DNA from 2 places in the Agromyces sp. Y782 genome. Region 2 is predicted to be linked to the other one. Evidence: predicted binding sites of a transcription regulator. Region 2 holds the regulator's gene; the other holds the start of a gene.
The links. The regulator LexA, encoded in region 2, represses DNA repair genes until DNA is damaged. The targets are predictions, from matches to a motif close to TCGAACANNTGTTCGA.
Positions count from the first base shown of each region.

Region 1: the regulator LexA is predicted to act here: its motif matches at 3,088-3,103, upstream of AC1C2S_RS14465 (HNH endonuclease signature motif containing protein).

Region 1 is NZ_JCAIUG010000002.1:49,276-56,450, reverse strand. It holds gene AC1C2S_RS14485 (MarR family winged helix-turn-helix transcriptional regulator) at 112-603, shown strand; gene AC1C2S_RS14480 (IS1595 family transposase) at 729-1,700, shown strand; gene AC1C2S_RS14475 (hypothetical protein) at 1,778-2,251, opposite strand; gene AC1C2S_RS14470 (hypothetical protein) at 2,248-2,934, opposite strand; gene AC1C2S_RS14465 (HNH endonuclease signature motif containing protein) at 3,123-4,739, shown strand; gene AC1C2S_RS14460 (hypothetical protein) at 4,847-5,284, opposite strand; gene AC1C2S_RS14455 (methionine ABC transporter permease) at 5,416-6,075, opposite strand; gene AC1C2S_RS14450 (methionine ABC transporter ATP-binding protein) at 6,075-7,103, opposite strand.
Region 2 is NZ_JCAIUG010000001.1:31,279-38,453, forward strand. It holds gene AC1C2S_RS00145 (pyridoxal phosphate-dependent decarboxylase family protein) at 1-139, opposite strand, end outside; gene AC1C2S_RS00150 (SseB family protein) at 282-1,142, opposite strand; gene priA (bifunctional 1-(5-phosphoribosyl)-5-((5-phosphoribosylamino)methylideneamino)imidazole-4-carboxamide isomerase/phosphoribosylanthranilate isomerase PriA) at 1,126-1,872, opposite strand; gene hisH (imidazole glycerol phosphate synthase subunit HisH) at 1,971-2,609, opposite strand; gene hisB (imidazoleglycerol-phosphate dehydratase HisB) at 2,606-3,220, opposite strand; gene AC1C2S_RS00170 (histidinol-phosphate transaminase) at 3,217-4,308, opposite strand; gene AC1C2S_RS00175 (LysM peptidoglycan-binding domain-containing protein) at 4,394-4,795, opposite strand; gene lexA (transcriptional repressor LexA) at 5,065-5,742, shown strand; gene AC1C2S_RS00185 (alpha/beta fold hydrolase) at 5,792-6,685, opposite strand; gene metE (5-methyltetrahydropteroyltriglutamate--homocysteine S-methyltransferase) at 6,699-7,175, opposite strand, start outside.

The sequences.
Region 1 (7,175 bases), on a different contig from region 2:
TCACTGCGCCCGAGCGGAGAGGATGCGGTGAGATCGCTGCTCGAGACGGGCGAAGCACTCGCGCATGCGAAGTGAACGACTCCGCGACCCGAGCGGCGCGATAATGGCTGGATGACCGATGCTGACGAGGTCGACCGGATCGTGGACGACTGGGAACGCGAGCGCCCCGACCTCGATTTCTCGCCGCTGCAGGTGCTCTCGCGTGTCGCGCGACTCTCGAAGCACCTCGACCGCGCCAGACGGCAGGCGTTCACCCGGTCCGAACTCGAGTCGTCGGAGTTCGACGTGCTCTCGGCGCTCCGGCGCGCCGGATCGCCCTACCGACTCTCCCCCAAGGCACTGCTGCTGCAGACGCTCGTCTCGAGCGGCACCATGACCAATCGCATCGACCGGCTCGTCGAGCGCGGACTCGTGACGCGCCAGACCGACCCGAACGACGGGCGCGGCATCCTCGTCGAGATGACGTCGGCCGGGCTCACCCGGGTCGACGCAGCGATCACACGGCTCGTCGATGCCGAGGCCGAACTGCTCGGCAGTCTGCCTGCAGCCGAACAGAAGCGGCTTGCCGGGCTGCTGCGTAAACTCAGCCTCGGATTCGACTGAGCGCGACGGGCTCGTACCGGTGCGGCTCGCGTGCGAGCAGGGGCGGCGCCGCAGGTCAGAGAAGTTCTCCCCAGCCATCGAACATACGTTCTGGGTATCTGTCTAACTGAAGTAGACTCGTGGCCGTGGCTGAGTCTGCTCATCCGGTCGGCGGGGTCGACTACCCGCGGACGTTTCAAGAACTGCGCGAGTGGTTCCCCGACGACGCGGCGTGTCTGGAGTATCTGGCGTTGCTGCGGTGGCCAGGCGGGTTCATCTGCCCTGGCTGCATGGGTCGTGAATCCTGGGCGACGGGTGCGGGCTTGTGGATGTGTCGGGCGTGCGGGCGGCGGACGTCGGTGACTGCGGGCACGATCTTCCATCGAACTCGTACCCCGCTGTCGACGTGGTTCGCGGCGGCGTGGTTCATCACGTCGCAGAAGAACGGGATGTCCGCGCAGAGCCTGCAACGGGTCCTGGGGCTGAAGTCGTACGAGACGGCGTGGGCGTGGATGCACAAACTGCGCCGGGCGATGGTGCGCCCGGAACGCGAACTGCTGCAGGGAGTGGTCGAGGTGGACGAGACGTTCGTCGGCGGCGTCAGCATCGGGCGCTCCGGCGCGAGTTCCACGAAGGCGGTCGTGATGGTCGCCGTTGAAAAGCCCGGGCCAGGTCGCAAGCTCGGCCGGATTCGGCTCGGGGTGGCGGACCGGCCGAACACGCTCGGACTGGTCGCCTTCGCGCAGAACAGCGTCGTACAGGGCTCGACGATCCACACCGACGGTGCCCGGATGATGCGCCGGCTGTCCGATCTCGGCTACGCGCACGAGTACGCCACCGGGTACAACGCCCCCGACCCATCCGCGGTGCTGCCGGGCGTGCACCTGACCGCGTCACTGCTGAAACGCTGGCTGACGGGTACCCTGCACTACGGCGTCGCCGAGCATCAGCTGCCGTACTACCTCGACGAGTTCACGTTCCGATTCAACCGGCGCAACGCGACCAGTCGCGGCCTGCTGTTCTACCGGCTCCTGCAACAGGCCGTACACACCGACCCGCACCCGCTCGACGACCTCCTCGACCCCGACTCGAATCCACACCTCAGCGCGAATGACTGACAGTGACTGATTTACGACTGCGTGCGGGAATGAAGGACCGTAGCGCGTGATGCGGTCCCTCATTCCCCACTCTTCAGTCAGAACTCAAAAATCGTTGCGAGTTCGTCTGATAGCAAGACCGTGCACGGGAGATTGCGCAAGATCTCGGCCTGAGTAGAGACTCCGCGAAGCCTCGCGGCCTGCACGTACTCCTCCCAGGGGAACGACCCGGGATGGGGGTCATCGGCTTTTACCAACGTCAGAACTTCTGAGACGACATCCGCCGGCGTGCGCTTCCACGATACGGCCTCCACGTTGCCGTGTTTGAAGGAGGAGACTCCGCGGTCCATGTCAAGTCGGAGCATCGAGTCATCCGACAATCGCAAGTACTGAGTAATCTTCATACTCAGTGACGGTCTGGGTTTTCCCCGCGGGTGCTCGTCGAGCTCGCAGATGATAACCAGACCAGTCACCGACAGCTTTGCGATGTCGAAGGGGAGGCGCTTGGCTGCTCCGGACCCCATCTCGTCCACACGGCTCGGCACAAAACGAATCTGCTCATCCTCACTCATGCAGGGGAGCAGTTCAGATCCTTCTGCACACCGTCGTCCCAACCGAAGGGATCGTAGAAATCCGTTAGGGCGGTATCGACGCGACCTCGCCAACCGACCACGTTCAAGTTTGCACATGCCTTGTGGGGAGTCGCCCAATGTCCTGTGCCTGATCCGGAAGTGACGCCCTCGACGGTGGAAGTTGCTTGAGTGATCCAGCTGCACCCGAGGGAACTGCATCCAAGGGCCTGGAGTTCGACGGTCACAGTGCCCGTGGCCGGGCAGGTGCCGCCATCCTTGACCCAATAGCCATGAACCGATGCGTCGCCATTGGTCACGTGCGGATAATCTGCGACGCCTCGCCAGTCGCATCCCCACCAAGACCAAAGTGGAGTAACCACTGGTCCACTGTCGTCGGTGATGTCGCTGCTCTCGGGAGCATCAGGATCGTACCCGAAGTGCTCTTCCGCCTCGGCAATCGAAACATATTGCACGTCTGAATCGCTTGCGACCAGGGTGGACGCTTGAGCGGACTCGACAGGTGAATACTCGGTCGTCGCGGCCTGGGCTGCAGCGGGGGCGGAAACGATCAATGCGAATGCCGCTGCGAGCAGCAAACCGATCTTCTTTGAGTTCCTTGTCGCCGACACTTTCAACGAACCTCCTTGGTCTGGTACCTGCACCATCCTCGGAATGTTGATCAAGATCAACCTTGTATTCGCGGTCTCAGTTTGCTAGCGAAGAGGGGCCGTCGTGGATCCAGGGCATCGCAACTCGTGAAGGCGTCGGGCGGCCCCGACATGGCGGAACATGCCGGGACCGGGTCAACGAAGGCACACTTCAGCTAAGCAGATACCCAGAACATACGTTCGAATTCTGGTAGTATCGAGTCATGCAGCCCTCACCGGTGATTACCAGATCAGACGGTAATTCGGCGCATGAATTCGGGCGTGATTCCGGGCACGATTCTGGCCGCTTCGATGCTCAAGAGCAGTCGCCGTATGCGATCGCACAAGACGGCCTCGCCGAACTCGTCGAAGCCTCCGTGCACGCGCAGCGCATCGAAGCGATGAACGCGGCGATGCGGGTCGATCTGATCTTCTTGACGGTGTCATTTGCGCTTCGCGCCGAGCAGGCCTTCGTCGCCCCGACGCTGTCCCCCGAACGACGACGAGAGATGGCGCATCGCAGCGTCACCGCCGAGCTCGCGACGGCACTGCACGTGCCCGAGCGCACGATGCAACATCAGATCGATGACGCTTGGGCGCTGTCGACGCAGCTTCCCGCAACGCTCGCGGCGCTGCGGTCCGGAGCGATCAGCCTGCAGCATGCGCGCGTGATCGTCGAGGCTGCCGCCGAGCTCGATGACGAACCCCGCGTCCGGGCCGACCTCGATGAAACGCTCGCGGTCTACGCGGCCGACCACACGCCGCCGAGCGTTCGTCGCCGAGCACGTTCATTGCGCGAAGAACTGCAAGCGCGAACTCTCGCCGAACGCCATCGTGCCGCACGGGCGAAGCGTCGCGTCGAGATCGAGCCGGCTCCCGACGGCATGGCCTGGCTGCACGCCTACCTGCCGGCGGCAGACGCCCTGCTCATCAGAGATCGCCTCGATCATGTCGCTCGTGAGGTTGCTTCCGCACGCCACCACCGTCACGCGGCTCGATCCGATCGCGATGGCAACACCGGGCGCACCGATGACGGCACGGCGACTCTCTCCTCATCGACCCGCGACAACGCACGCGCCGACGCCGCACGCGATCTTCTGCTGTACGGCGGGCTCGGCGATGACTCCGCCTTCGCGGCTGCATGCGGCCGAGTGCGACCGAGCGTGCACGTGACCGTGCCGGTACTCACGCTCATCGGCTCCTCGTCCGACCCCGGCATCCTCGACGGCTACGGTCCGATCGACGCAGAGACGGCTCGCCGCCTCGCCGCCGATGCCCCGTCATTCGTGCGCCTGCTGACCGATCCGATCACGGGCGCGGTGCTCGACGTCGATCGCACCAGCTACCGACCGCCGGCCGACCTCCAGCGGTGGCTCCAGGTGCGCGACGAGACCTGCCGTTTCCCGGGCTGTCAGCGCGACGCCAGAAGCAGCGATCTCGACCACAGCACCGACTGGGCCGATGACGGCCGCACCGCATTCGGCAATCTGGCCCACCTCTGCCCGCTGCATCATCACCTCAAGCACGAGTCATCCTGGTCGATGCGGCATCTGGCCGGCGGAGTCCTCGAGTGGACCTCCCCCGCAGGTCGCCTGCACATCACCCACCCGGCCCGCTCGATCGAGGTCGACGGCGAGAGTGTTGAAGCCGGCGGCAACGTTCTCCGAGTCCCGCAGCACTTTCACAGTGCCGCCCCGCACCGTGCCAGTGCCGGTGCCGGTGCCGGTGCCGACACCATGCGTGATGGCATCCAGCCCGCGCTTCACGGCGTCGACTTCCAGACGAAATACGACCCAGCTCCGACCTCCCAAGTGGAATTCCCTGACGCACCCCCGTTCTGAACGTGCTCAGCCGCGTGATCGGACCGCGGTGACCTCGCATCGCAGCCCGTTGTCGCGCATCGTGTCACGCATGGCAGTGTCACGTAGGTTCGTGACGAGTGTCCCCGTCACGCATAGTCGTCGGGAGCGAACCAGCGAGCGCCCCCATCGTGCAGGATCAGCTGCGCACGCACAGCGACCCCCTCAGCGCGGCAGGCATCGCCGAGTTCGCGTGCCCACGCCCGATCGGCCGGCGTCGATTCGGCGCCCCCGGGTCGCTCCCAGACGAATACGAGCTTCGCGGCACCGATCTCGTGAACGATCGACGCGAGCCTGCTCGCCATCAGGCCTGCGGCGGTGCCAGACTCGGGCGTCGGCTCATCGGGTGACTCCGGGTAGCCGGCCATCGGCATGATGAGCGGACTCTGCACGTCGCGCTCATCGAGGTAGAGGGTCCACCACTGACGGCGGATCGCACGATCGAGCAGCATCGCGACACGCTCGAGCACGTCGTGGTCGGTGGGAATGGGCAGCCGGGTCGCCTCGTCGGCGTCGAGTCGGGTCATGCGACGATCGTCATCGACCGGGCTGCCTCACCATGGCGGAGCGCGCCTCGTTGTGGACGATTCGCACGATCTGCCCGTTGAGGAGGAGCAGTCGAAGTGCGGTCGAGGAGTAGCCGGCCAGACCAGCCGAACTATCGGCGCAGCACCTTCCGGGCGAGCCAGTTGCCGAGGAACTGCACGCCCTGCACGAACACGACGATGAGCAGCACCGCGGCCCAGGTGATGGCGGGCTGGAACTGCCGATAGCCGTACACCTGCGCGAAGGTGCCGAGTCCTCCGCCGCCGATGAGTCCGGCCACCGCGGTCATGTCGACGATCGCGACGAGCACGAAGGTGTAGCCGAGGATGAGCGGCCCGAGCGCCTCGGGCAGCACGACCGTGCGCAGGATCCGAACGGGGCCGGCGCCCATCGCGCGAGCGGCCTCGATGACGCCCGGCGTCACGGTGAGCAGGTTCTGCTCGACGATTCGGGCGATTGCGAAGGAGGCCGCGATCGACAACGCGAAGATGAGGGCATCGTTGCCGATGCCGGTGCCGATGACGAGTCGCGAGAGCGGCTGTACCGCTGCAATGAAGATGATGAAGGGAATCGGCCGGAAGAAGTTGATGACGACGTTCACGACGTTATAGACGGCGCGATTCGCGAGGAGGCTCCCCGGTCGCGTCGTGTACAGCACGACACCGAGCAGCAGCCCGACGAGACCACCGATGAGCAGCGTGAGCGCCACCATGTACAGCGTCTCGACGGCGGCGACCCAGAACTCGCCCTGCAGTTCGAAGAGGCGATCCATCACGACACCTCCGTCACGTCGACGCGCGAGGATATCTCGGCGAGCACCGCGTCGATCGCGGCATCCGTGCCCCTGATTGCGAGGGTGAGATGCCCGAAGGCGCGACCCTGGATGTCGTTGATGCCGCCGTAGACGAGCTCGAACTCGACGCCCGCGGTGGCGAGTGCGACGAAGACCGCGGCCTGCGAGGCGTCGCCGTCGCGGAACGAGATCGTGACGATGCGGCCCTCGTGACGCTCGCGCAGCACCGCGAGCTCCGACGGCGACGGGATGCCCTTCACGACGGTGCCGACGAAGCGCTGCGACGAGGGGTTCTGCGGGTTCGAGAAGACGTCGAACACCTCGCCGTGCTCGATCACCCGGCCTCCGTCCATGACCGCGACCTTCGTGGCGATCGACTGGATGACGTCCATCTCGTGGGTGATGACGATGATCGTGACCCCGAATTCACGATTGACGCGCTTGAGCAGTTCGAGCACCTCCCCCGTCGTCTCGGGGTCGAGGGCGCTCGTGGCCTCGTCGGCGAGCAGCAGGCGCGGCGAGGTCGCGAGTGCGCGGGCGATGCCCACACGCTGCTTCTGCCCGCCCGAGAGCTGGTCGGGGTAGTTCTTGGCCTTGTCGGTCAGGCCGACGAACTCGAGCAGCTCGGCGACGCGAGCGGCGATCTCCGCCTTCGACGCACCGGCGACCGTGAGCGGATAGGCGATATTCGCCCAGACCGTCTTCGAGTTGAAGAGGTTGAACTGCTGGAAGATCATGCCGATGCCGAGACGGATGCCGCGGAGCTCACGTTCGGGCATCGTCGTGATCTCGCGGCCGTCGACCTCGATCGAGCCCGAGGTCGCGGGCTCGAGTGCGTTCACGAGACGCACGAGCGTGGACTTGCCGGCGCCCGAGTAGCCGATGATGCCGTAGACATCGCCGGGTTCGACTTCGAGGCTCACGCCGTCGATCGCGACGACGGGTGAGCCGCCCTTCTCGGATGCGGGATACGTCTTGGTGACGTTGCGCAGGGCGACGAGCGCCATGGTGAAACTCCTCTTTCAACGCCGAACCGGGCGGCGGTCACCGAGTGTGTCGGTGACGGCCGCCCGAAGGGG
Region 2 (7,175 bases):
TGATCTCATCGAGGGTCGCGCGCGGCGGAATCCGGCGCTCGCCCACCCCCGACAGCCACTCCCGTGCGTGACGACCGGCAGCCTCGAGCACTTCGTCGTACGCGGTGTCGCCACCGGTCGGCGATGTCGTTCCATCCATGCCGCACCTGGATTCCGTGCGCCGCACGCACAACCCGATTGTGCGCCGCTGCAGGGGGAACGGTCAACGGCCCCATTCAGGCGACAGACGCATCCGCCCGCGCGATGCCACGCCAGCGCCCACGCAATCGGCAGACGGGCGATCAGGCGAGCGGTGCGCCACCCACGAGTCTGACCGTGAGCGAATCCACCGACGTCGCAATGACGTCGTCGGCCGCCCACCGACGTGCAAGACGCGCCGTCGTCGCGTCCAGCTCGTCCCGGCTGAGCCCACCGATGAGCTCCAGGCGCACCACGAGCTCGGGACCGGCGAGTCGCGCGTCGGGGTCGCCTGCGAGGAGGGTCACACCGAGCACCGCGAGCTCCCGGTCGATCGAACGACGGAATGCGGCCTCGACCTCTCGGGATTCGAACGGCGGATGCCAGTCCTGCGACTGCGCGACCGCCCAGAGCGCCGGCCTCCGCAGCACGAATTCGGTCGCGGAGCCCGGGTCGAGCACGACGAGATCGGTGCCGTCGTCAGCGGCGGCGAGGGCGACCCGCACACCGTCGGCCGGCACCGGCCGCGCCACGGGGTTCCATCGCGACATCGCCTGCACCGAGGCGAACACCGGCAGCACCTTGCGCCCATCGGGCCCCTCGACGGTGACGATCGAGAGCTCCTGGCTCTTGTCGACAGCGAGGCCGTGCGCGCCCGTCTCCGCACCGCCGGTTCCGAGTTCGGCGAGGAGCGGGATCAGGAGACGCGATCGGGCGAACTCCGCCACAACGGCGGCCTGGCCGATCGTGCCCGCGCGGAAACCGTCCAGCGCGGCGGCGAGGGCCTCCGGTGCCCGGCCGTCGTCGGCGGCATGCGCGTTCGACTGGAACGCCCGCCCAGCCCACGGCACGCCGGCGGAGTCGGTACCAGCACCGGCACCGGCAGCCGACTGCGAGTCGACGGATGCCGCGGCATCCGTCTCACCGCGACCCGGCTCGGCGCCGGGGTCACTGCGAAGCGACATCCAGCGCCTCGGCCAACGTGAATGCACCGGCGTAGAGCGCCTTGCCCACGATGGCACCCTCGAGGCCGAGCGGCACGAGCTCGCGGAGGGCGACGATGTCGTCGAGGCTCGAGATGCCCCCCGATGCCACGACCGGGCGGTGCGTGCGGTCCATCACCTGGCGCAGCAGATCGAGGTTCGGGCCCTGCAGCGTGCCGTCTTTCGTGACGTCGGTGACGACGTATCGGGCGGCGCCGGCTTCTTCGAGGCGCTCCATGACCTGCCAGAGGTCACCGCCGTCCTGCGTCCAACCACGCGCGGCGAGCGTCGTGCCGCGCACGTCGAGCCCGATCGCGATCGCCTCGCCGTACTGAGCGATGACGGACGCCGCCCACTCGGGGTTCTCGAGCGCTGCCGTACCGAGGTTGATGCGCTTGGCGCCGATCTCGAGGGCATGCTCGAGCGACTCGTCGTCGCGGATGCCACCGGAGAGTTCGACGTTCACGCCACGCACCTGGCGGATGGCCTTCTTCAGCACGCCCGCGTTCGAGCCGCGACCGAACGCCGCGTCGAGGTCGACGAGGTGGATCCACTCGGCCCCCTGATCGGCCCAATCGACGGCCGCGTCGACGGGGTCGCCGTAGCTGGTCTCGGTGCCGGCCTCACCCTGCGTCAGGCGCACCGCCTTGCCACCGGCCACATCGACGGCCGGAAGCAAAACCAGGCGGGGGGTCTTGTTGAATTCACTCATTCACTGTCCTAGAGATCGCGGTCGCGCCTGCGAATCGGCACAGTCACAGCATCCTAGTCCGACCACGTCGCGGCGACGTGCACGTGACGCCGATGGGCTCAGTCGAGCGTGCCGAGCCAGTTGGCGAGCAAGCGGATGCCGGGCCCCGACGACTTCTCGGGATGGAACTGGGTCGCCGACAGCGGTCCGTTCTCGACGGCCGCGAGGAACCGACCGCCGTGCTCGGCCCACGTGAGCGCGGGCTTCGGGAACGGCGGCTGCACGTCGAGCAGCCACTGCTGCGCTGCGAACGAGTGCACGAAGTAGAAGCGCTCGTCTTCGATGCCCGCGAAGAGCGCGGAGCCCTCACCCGCTTCGACCGTGTTCCAACCCATGTGCGGCAGTACCGCGGCAGGCAACTCGGTGACGATGCCGGGCCATTCGCCGAGTCCTTCGGTGTCGACGCCACGCTCGACGCCCCGCTCGAACAGCACCTGCATGCCCACGCAGATGCCGAGCACCGGCCGGCCGCCGGCAAGTCGCCGATCGATGATCTCTTCACCGCGAACCGCGTGCAGTTGCTGCATGACCGCCTTGAACGCACCGACACCCGGCACGACGAGACCATCGGCCTCGAGTGCTGCGGCCCGGTCGGCGGTGACGGTGACTTCTGCGCCGGAACGCTCGAGCGCCTTCGCGGCAGAGTGCACGTTGCCCGAGCCGTAGTCGAGCACGACGACGCGCCGGGTGCGGCTCACAAAGCGCCCTTCGTCGACGGAACGCCGGACACGAGCGGGTCGAACGACTTCGCCTGACGGAATGCCCGCGCGAACGCTTTGAATTCGGCTTCGGCGACGTGATGCGGGTCGCGGCCGCCGAGCACGGTAACGTGCACGGTCAGGCCCGCGTTGAACGCGATGGCCTCGAAGACGTGCCGCACCATCGAGCCGGTGAAGTGCCCGCCGATGAGGTGGTACTCGAACCCGGTGGGCTCTCCGGTGTGCACGAGGAACGGACGCCCCGAGATGTCGACGACCGCCTGTGCGAGCGCCTCATCGAGCGGCACGAGGGCATCGCCGTACCGCGAGATGCCGCGCTTGTCGCCGAGCGCCTGCTTGATGGCCTGCCCCAGCACGATGCCGACGTCTTCGACCGTGTGGTGCACGTCGATCTCGATATCGCCGCGTGCCCGCACGGTGAGGTCGGTGAGCGAGTGCTTCGCGAACGCCGTGAGCAGGTGGTCGTAGAACGGCACGCTCGTCTCGATGTCGCTCACGCCTGTGCCGTCGAGATCGATCGAGAGGTCGATGCTCGATTCACTCGTCTCGCGCTGGACCCGGGCGGTGCGCGGCGGTCTCGTTGCGGTCATGAGTCAATCCTATTCGGGGCCGAAACGGCGATCGCTTCGAGGAAGGCGGTGGTCTCGGCCTCAGTGCCGGCCGTGACGCGCAAGTGACCGGGGATGCCGATCTCGCGGATCAGGATGCCGCGCGCGAGCAACTGATCGAAGACCGCATGCGGGTCGTCGATCCCGCCGAAGAGCACGAAGTTCGAGCCGCTGCGATATGGGTGGAACCCGAGTCGAAGGAGCTCGACCGAGATGCGCTCGCGCTGGGTGCGTATCTCATCGACCATCGCGAGCATCTCGGTCGAGTGCGCCAGGGCGCCGAGCGCAGCCGCCTGAGTGAGCGCGGAGAGGTGGTACGGCAGTCGCACGAGCCGAAGTGCGTCGATGGCGGCCGGATCACCGGCGAGGTAGCCGACGCGGGCGCCGGCGAACGCGAACGCCTTGCTCATCGTGCGCGACACGAGCAGCCGGGGCCGCCCCGGCAGCAGCGTGAGCGCACTCGGGGTTCCGGGGTCGGCGAACTCGAAGTAGGCCTCATCGACGACGACGATGCCGCGCGCCGCGTCGACGACCGCCTCGATCGTCTCGAGTGAGAGCGGCGTACCCGTCGGGTTGTTCGGCGCGCAGAGCAGCACGATGTCGGGATCGTGCTCTCGCACCGCCGACACGGCCGTTTCGGGACTGAGTTCGAACTCGTCATCACGACCGGCGGTGAGCCACTCGGTGCCGGTGCCGGAGGCCAGCAGGCCGTACATCGAATACGTCGGCGCAAAGCCCAGCACGGTGCGGCCCGGCCCGCCGTAGGCCTGGAGGATGTGCTGGAGCACTTCGTTCGAACCGTTCGCAGCCCAGATCTGCGCCGGCTCGAGGCCATGGCGCAGATAGCGGGCGAATGCACGCCGCAACTCGGTGAACTCTCGATCGGGATAGCGATTGAGCGTGAGAATGGCGGCGGCGACACGGGCGACGACATCGTGTGCGACGTCTTCGGGAATCGGATGCGTGTTCTCGTTGACATTGAGCGCGACCGGAACTGCCTGCTGCGGAGCCCCGTACGGCGTGCGACCACGAAGGTCATCGCGGATGGGGAGGTCTTCGAGACTCGTCACCCTTCAATGCTAACGATGCGCACCGAGGTCATTCGGACGCGCCGTCATCGACCGGCGGAACCCCGACGCTTCAGACGGTCACGGGTCACGGAGCGGCGGGAAGCGCAAGGCGCTGACCGGGTTCGACCACCGCGTCATCGAGCCCGTTGAGCCGCATGATTTCGGCGATGATCTCTCGCACATCGGCCCCGGGGTCGATCGACTCGGCGATCTCCCAGAGCGAGTCGCCTTGCCCGACCGTCGTGTATTCGAACGACGCAGCCTCGAACGAGACGCCAGTGGATTCGACGTCGGCCGCGGCGCTGCCCGCGCCGATCACCGCAACGAATGCCCACACGACGAGCGGAACTGCGCCGAGCGACGTGAACACGATGCGGCCCCGTCGCGTCAGTCGGAGCCGCGTGCGCGCGGGAACAACCGACGCCGCCTCCTCTCGCTGAAGGGCACTTGGGGGCTGGAAGCCGGTCGTTGCGATCGCTGCACTCATGTCACACCTCCTGTAGGAGTCGCATCCGGCTCTCGGCCGGGAGAACCGGATGCGAAACTCTGTTCCGAACATACATTCGAATGACGAACAACGCAAGGGAAGACGCGGGGAATTCTGTCGAGCGGATTCCGCGACACACTCGAACAAATGTTTGCCGAGCGCGCGCGGGGCGGATACAGTTTCGAATATCTGGAAGAGAGTCGACCAGAGACCACCGACATCCGGCCGCGAGGCGGCCGCTACGAGGGGCGAAGACGTTGAGCACCGACATCGACGACGTGCAGGCGGCCGGCAGGCCACGCCGCCGAAAGAGCTTGAGCGCCAAGCAGATCTCGATCCTCGAGATGATCCAGCGCTCGGTCTCCAGCCGCGGCTACCCGCCGAGCATGCGCGAGATCGGCGACGACGTCGGGCTCTCCTCGCTCTCGAGTGTCACGCACCAGCTGAACCAGCTCGAGCTCGCCGGGTACCTCCGGCGCGACCCCAACCGCCCTCGAGCACTCGAGGTGCTCATCGAGCTGCCGGGCGTCACCGAGCGACCCGTCACCTCTTCCGACCCGATCCCGGTCGGCGACGCAGCGATGGTGCCGCTGGTCGGCCGCATCGCCGCGGGTGTGCCGATCACGGCCGAACAGCAGATCGACGAGGTGTTCCCGCTCCCCCGTCAACTGGTCGGCAAAGGCGAGCTGTTCATGCTGAAGGTCGTGGGCGACTCCATGATCGACGCCGCGATCTGCGACGGCGATTGGGTTGTGGTGCGCTCGCAGCGCACCGCAGAGAACGGTGAGATCGTCGCGGCGATGCTCGACGGCGAGGCCACCGTGAAGGTGTTCCGCCAGCGCGACGGCCACACCTGGCTGCTGCCGCGGAACAGCGCGTTCGAGCCCATCGTCGGCGACCATGCCGAGGTGCTCGGCAAGATCGTCGCGGTGCTCCGAGCAGTCTGACCGGGCAACCCCACCGGTCTGTCATGGAGCGGCCGGCGACGGCCGGTCGCTACGCCGCGGTCCGGACTGCGGCGAGACCGCTTCCGACCGTGGCAGGCGCCAGCGCGTTGAACCAGTCGAACACCGCATCCATGAACCCGGCGTGATCGTCACGAAACACGGTGTGCCCCGTTCCGCGCAGGGTCGCCACGGTCATGCCCTGTCCGCGAAGCTGCCGGGCGACCTTCGCCGTGATGAGCAGGCTCTTCTCCGCCAGGAGCACCAGAGTAGGGGCGACGAGGCGCACGGGCGGCACCAGCGGTCGCGTATCGGTGAAACCGAGGATGGTGCGCTTGTCCCAGTCTCGAAGCGTCGCGAGCTCGATCTCGACGTCGACCGCACTCCACTTCGGATTCATGCGCACCAGCGCCGACCGGCGCGGCCTCGGCGCTATCGCGAAGAATGCCTTGAACGCCCACCCCTTCACGCCCTTCGGGAAGGAGAAGGCCGGGTCGATGTAGATCGCCGCGCGAGGCGCGAGCCGATCTGCGACGAGGCTCGCCACCAGCCCGCCGAGCGAGTGGCCCATGACGAGATCGGGTGGGCCGTCGAGCACCGGCGTGAGCGTCTCGACGACGTCGCTCGCCCACGCGGCGGGCGAGTATTGCACGGCACGCGGGCTGCGTCCATGACCTGTCAGGTCGACGGCGAGCACCCGGAACCCCTGCGCCTCGAGCTCGGCAGTCACTCGGTGCCACGCGCGGGAATCGGACATGATGCCGTGGATGAGGACCGCGGTTCGCGAACCCCGGCCGGATTCGTGGACCGCAAGTTGCATACGACCAAAGTACGCGCTGCGCCTGTGCGTCGCCTCGACACCAGCCGAGCGTCGGCCGAGCACCAGCTGAGCCCCAGCCCTGCGTCGGCCGAACGCCAGCGGAGCGGATGTCGCGAGCCGCGGCATCCGCTCGCCCGTGCTACCCGGCGAGTACCGAGGCAGCGCGACCGGCCCGCACCGCACGGGTCGCCTCGACGATGTGCCGCAGCGACTCGACGGTCTCGTCGTAGCCGCGCGTCTTCAGACCGCAGTCGGGATTGACCCAGAGCCGGGTGGCGGGGATCGCGCCGGCTGCGCGTTCGAGGAGCGCCTGCACCTCGTCGACGCTCGGCACTCGTGGCGAGTGGATGTCGTAGACGCCCGGGCCGATGCCGTGGTCGAAGCCGCTCGTCTCGAGGTCGTCGACGACCTCCATACGGCTGCGGGCCGCTTCGATCGAAGTGACGTCGGCGTCGAGGTTCTTGATCGCATCGATCACGACGCCGAACTCCGAATAGCAGAGGTGCGTGTGCACCTGCGTCGCCGGAGCCGCACCGCCGGTCGAGAGGCGGAAGGCACCGACCGACCACTCGAGGTAGTCGGGCTGGTCGGCGCGCTTCAGCGGCAGCAGCTCTCG